2 regions of the Flavobacterium arundinis genome follow, and region 1 is predicted to be linked to the other one. Evidence: riboswitches for the same ligand, from Rfam matches in the RefSeq annotation. Region 1 holds a riboswitch; the other holds the start of a gene.
The links. A riboswitch is a leader RNA that binds a small molecule or an ion and turns the genes downstream of it on or off. The one in region 1 is predicted to bind S-adenosylmethionine.
Positions count from the first base shown of each region.

Region 2: another riboswitch for S-adenosylmethionine. It lies ahead of AAEO56_RS00760 (trans-sulfuration enzyme family protein); the one in region 1 lies ahead of AAEO56_RS05350 (homocysteine S-methyltransferase family protein).

Region 1 is NZ_JBBYHR010000002.1:509,285-511,744, forward strand. Features, by position in the region: gene AAEO56_RS05345 (vitamin B12 dependent-methionine synthase activation domain-containing protein) at 1-52, opposite strand, end outside; gene AAEO56_RS05350 (homocysteine S-methyltransferase family protein) at 52-1,092, opposite strand; SAM riboswitch class I at 1,245-1,352, opposite strand; gene AAEO56_RS05355 (hypothetical protein) at 1,546-2,001, shown strand; gene AAEO56_RS05360 (DUF4145 domain-containing protein) at 1,992-2,460, shown strand, end outside.
Region 2 is NZ_JBBYHR010000001.1:173,422-175,881, forward strand. Features, by position in the region: gene AAEO56_RS00745 (hypothetical protein) at 1-219, shown strand, start outside; gene AAEO56_RS00750 (DUF6146 family protein) at 308-754, shown strand; gene AAEO56_RS00755 (DUF6787 family protein) at 785-1,090, shown strand; SAM riboswitch class I at 1,275-1,383, shown strand; gene AAEO56_RS00760 (trans-sulfuration enzyme family protein) at 1,533-2,460, shown strand, end outside.

The sequences.
Region 1 (2,460 bases):
ACGGAGTAGAATCCTTATCTGTTACTATATCAGTTTTCTTATCGTTCATCATTAAAAGGCTCTGTTTTGGGATAATACTTCTTCGTTTGAGTGAAGCTCAGTTCCCCCTTCGGGGGTTAGGGGGCGTGGTTTGTACTGCTTTGACACTTCAGCTATCAGCTTAATATGCTCAGGCGTTGTCCCGCAACAACCTCCAATAATATTTATCAGGTTATCATCAAGGTATTCCTTGATCAATTGTTGCATCTCTGCGGGAGTCTGGTCGTATTCGCCAAAGGCATTGGGCAGGCCTGCATTTGGGTGTGCCGAAATGTTGAGCGTGGTATTGTGCGCCAGCCTTTTTAGGTAAGGCTTAAGCTGGTCGGCGCCAAGGGCACAGTTGAAGCCCACGCTTAGCAATGGTATGTGCGAAATGGAGATAAGGAATGCCTCAACCGTTTGTCCGGAGAGCGTGCGACCCGATGCATCGGTTATGGTGCCGCTGACCATGATGGGGATGTCAATGCCGAGTTCGTCCTTTACTTCCTCGATGGCATAAAGGGCGGCTTTGGCGTTAAGCGTATCGAATATGGTTTCCACTAAAAGGATATCTACGCCGCCATCTATCAGGGCTTTTACCTGTTCTTTGTAGGCAATGAGCAGGTCGTCGAAGGTTACGGCACGGTAGCCCGGGTCATTCACATCGGGGCTCATGCTGGCGGTACGGTTGGTCGGGCCTATCGAACCTGCGACAAACCTTGGCCTGTCGGTAAACTCATCGGCTACCTCACGGGCAATTTTGGCAGACTCATAATTAAGTTCGTATACCAAATCTTCCAGGTGGTAGTCGGCCATACCGATGGTGGTTCCTGAAAAGGTATTCGTTTCCACAATATCGGCGCCTGCCGCAAAATACTGGCGGTGCACGCCTTTTACGGCTTCGGGCTGCGTGATAGATAGCAGGTCGTTGTTGCCCTTTAGCGAATGCGGGAAATCCTTAAAGCGTTCGCCGCGGAAATCTTCTTCCGAAAAGTTATGGCGCTGCAGCATGGTGCCCATCGCGCCGTCGAGTACGAGGATACGTTCGTTTATAACTTGTTGTATTTTAGACATAATTTTAGTTCAAAGTTTAAGGTTTAAAGTCCAAAGTTGCCTCTGAGACCGAAAAAAACTTGTAGCGAAGACGGGAATTGAACCTGTGATTCGCTCGTGCTTTACTAAATATGTCATCAAAAATGGAAGGGAAATACCGTGAAGTATTTCGTGTGTTATCTATCCGCACGTGAGTTTGGTAGAATTTAGCACCTTCTTTAAAGATTAAAGGGTTGCTAAGGCTTCATAGGGTCTATTCCCTCTGCCTTTCGTGATAACGTATCAGTGTGTAAAAGAACAGGACAAAGAAACGGAATAAAATGGGAAGATGCAAATTTATGTTTTGGCAATAATCAATTACCATTTAATATTTATATTTACTAAAAGTTCGACTAAATGAGGTATTCAAAAATCGAAGAACCGAATAAGGAATTTTATTGTTATTTGGGTCTGCTATCAACCAAATTTGCAAAGATGGAATCAAATATAATGGACATCTTAGGCTTGTTAATTGTCGATGATTACATTTTGACATCCCTTATTTTTCAAGGTAATACATTACAAACAAATATTGAATTACTAAAAAAAGTTAGCAAACATCGTCAATTTGAAAAAAACATAATTGATGATTTGATTGGAAAAATAGGGAATATTAAATCTAAAAGAAATCTTTTTATTCATGGAGTATGGGGCGAACCATATGAATTTGAAAATGATATTTTGATAAAATGCTATGAATCCAGGTTACATATTGAAACAGAGGTAAAAAATGGATTTACGACTACATGGACATCCAAACAAAAAGAGCATGAATTTAGGTTAACATATATTAGAAAACTTGTAATTGATATAGATCATATAATCTTAGCACAAGATTCATTGATTAACAGGTTAGATCAGTATTTAATAGAAAACAACACATGGGAATAAATCGAATCATTTGGAAATATACCTTTACAGTAGAAAGATTACCAGAATGGATTTGTCCAACCTGTAAAAAAGGGAACCTAACCGGCAATAAAAGCAATTTCATTATACATGAAGATAGCGCTTCAAAAACTATGCTTAAAGAGCGCGACTGGGAAGCCTCTTGGATTACAGGGGTTTTTACTGGAATGATTCAATGTAATAATTCAAAATGTATGGAATTCGTAGCGGTCATTGGTGATATGTCTGTAGAAGAAGAACATGTATATGATGATAAATATGATGATGTAGAATACGTAGCGTATGAAGTTTTGAAACCTAAAATATTTATACCTCCTTTGCAGATATTTGACTTGAATGATAATCTACCTCCATCAATCAACATGTATATACGTGAGGCGTTTTCCCTTTATCATGTTGACACCTCTGCCTGTGCTAATAAAATTAGAATTGTAGTTGAGC
Region 2 (2,460 bases), on a different contig from region 1:
CATCTTGACGGCATCATCGGAAAAGCGGAAGAGCTTGGAAGTGACCTTGCCGACAGATACGAAAGCGTAAAAGAAAGCGCCAGGAAAAAATTTGATGAAGTAGTACAAAAAGGTGGCGAAATTGCTGATAAAGTAACAGGCCATGCTTCTGAAACTGCATCAACAAATACTGCCGCAGGCAATACCGCAGCCGGTAAATCAAACACTGCTACAGTTTAACAATTTCTCCGGAAGTTGATAATAAAGGTGCCTATATGATATATGGCACCTTTATTTTTTTAAATTTATACCTTATTTACTGAAAATCATGAGAGTATACATTGCAATTATAGTCGCCGTACTGACGGTAACTATAGGCTGTGGCAGCAAGGATAATGTTATGTATCCTGCAAATGCTAATGCCAATGAGGTAGCGGCAAGCGCCGTAAATGACACCGTGCGGATTGCCAATGACTCACTTGAATATGAAGTGATCATTATCGACCCCGGATTCTCTACATGGCTGGCTTCGAGGGCACGGCAGCGCGGTTACTATTCACAGCCGTACCTTCAGAACAAGAACCGCTTTTGGGTGACAGAATGGAACACGCGTGTAATGGAGCCGCAACGCTTTGGAGACCTTTACCAAATGCGCATTGATTATGATTATAGTGTCGATTATGGCTACGAGGTGAATTACCTGTTATATAATTATTTGGTTTATTTCCAAATAACGAATAACCAAAAGCTAGGAGGTATTGTTCCCTACCCATAAATCCGGTATATTTGCGCCAGCAAAACCAACATGGAAAAATTAAAGAAACGCTGGGGCATAACGAGCAACTACCAACTGGTGGTTATCTTTATCGTTTTTGCCGTTACAGGGTCATCTTCTGCCTATTTATCCAAACCGATATTGGCTGCATTGGGCTTTAAGAGAGACCTCTTTTCTCCATGGCTTTACTGGCCTTTGTACATCATTTTTATCTTTCCTATTTACCAGGTTTTACTAGTGTTTTTTGGGTTCATTTCGGGGCAGTTCAAATTCTTTTGGGCGTTTGAGAAACGAATGCTGAAGGCGGTTGGATTTGGATTCCTTTTTAAGGATTAATTAGGCTGCTATTATTATCGATATACTAAATAACACTATTTATCACAATCTACTCAAGTTAAATTTATAACATTTTTAAACTGATTATCAATTAGTTGCAAAATAGATTAAAAATTTTATAGAATAAATTTGGAAATTAAAAAGTTTGTCCCGTAAATTTGCTCCAAGTTCTTTAAAAAATTATTTCTTATCCAGAAAGACCGAGGGAATTGACCCTATGACGTCTTGGCAACCTGTTCGTAATTGAATAAGGTGCCACATTCAACCCCCTGCATTGCGGGGAAAGATAAGCTTAGAAAATAGTACATAATACCTCAAAATATTATATGCTCTTCTGACTTATCGGAAGGGCATTTTTTGTTTTAATGCCCTTTCGATAGAACTGGTTTAGAATTTTTTTTACAAGACGAAAAAAATTATTTAACACGCTAAATCAACAAAAATGAAAGAGCAGACCCAAATTTTACACAGCATCCCGGTTGACCCGCTAACAGGCAGTATCTCAACCCCTATTTACCAAACATCAACATTCGTACAAGACGCGCCTGGGGTACATAAAGGCTATGACTATGCCCGCAGCAACAATCCTACACGCAAAGTGCTTGAAGACTGTATTGCCAAACTCGAGAACGGAACGAATGGCTATGCGTTTGCCAGCGGGCTCGCAGCTATCGACGCGGTTATAAAGCTCCTTGAATCCGGCGACGAAGTGATCGCAGTAGATGATATTTACGGCGGCGCATTCAGGCTGTTTACGCACATTTACCAAAAATTCGGCATCAGCATCAACTATGTGGATACAACCAATGCCGCTAACGTGGCAGATGCTATCACGTCGAAAACAAAGCTCATCTGGATCGAGTCGCCTACCAACCCGACATTAAAAATATCAGATATTGCCGCTATCGCTGAGATCGCAAAAGCCAATAACGTATTGCTTTGCGTAGACAATACCTTCGCATCACCGGCTTCGCAAAAACCTATTGATCTCGGCGCCGATATCGTGATACACAGCGCGACCAAATACCTGGCAGGCCACAGCGACCTCATTGCCGGACTGGTGGTAACCGCTACACAGGAACTGGGAGACAAGATAAAATTCATCCAGAATGCTTCCGGCGCTATACTTGGGCCATTCGATAGCTGGTTGGTGATACGCGGTATCGAGACACTTACACTCCGCATAAGGCAGCACTCGGAGAACGCACAAAAGATTGCAGAGTTCCTGTCGGAAGAGAAGCTTATCAAAAATGTATATTTCCCAGGACTTCCCTCCCACCACAACCACGATATTGCCAAAAGACAGCAAAAATACTTCGGTGGTGTAATTGCTTTTGATCTCGTGATCGATGATAAGGAACTGGCTTCGC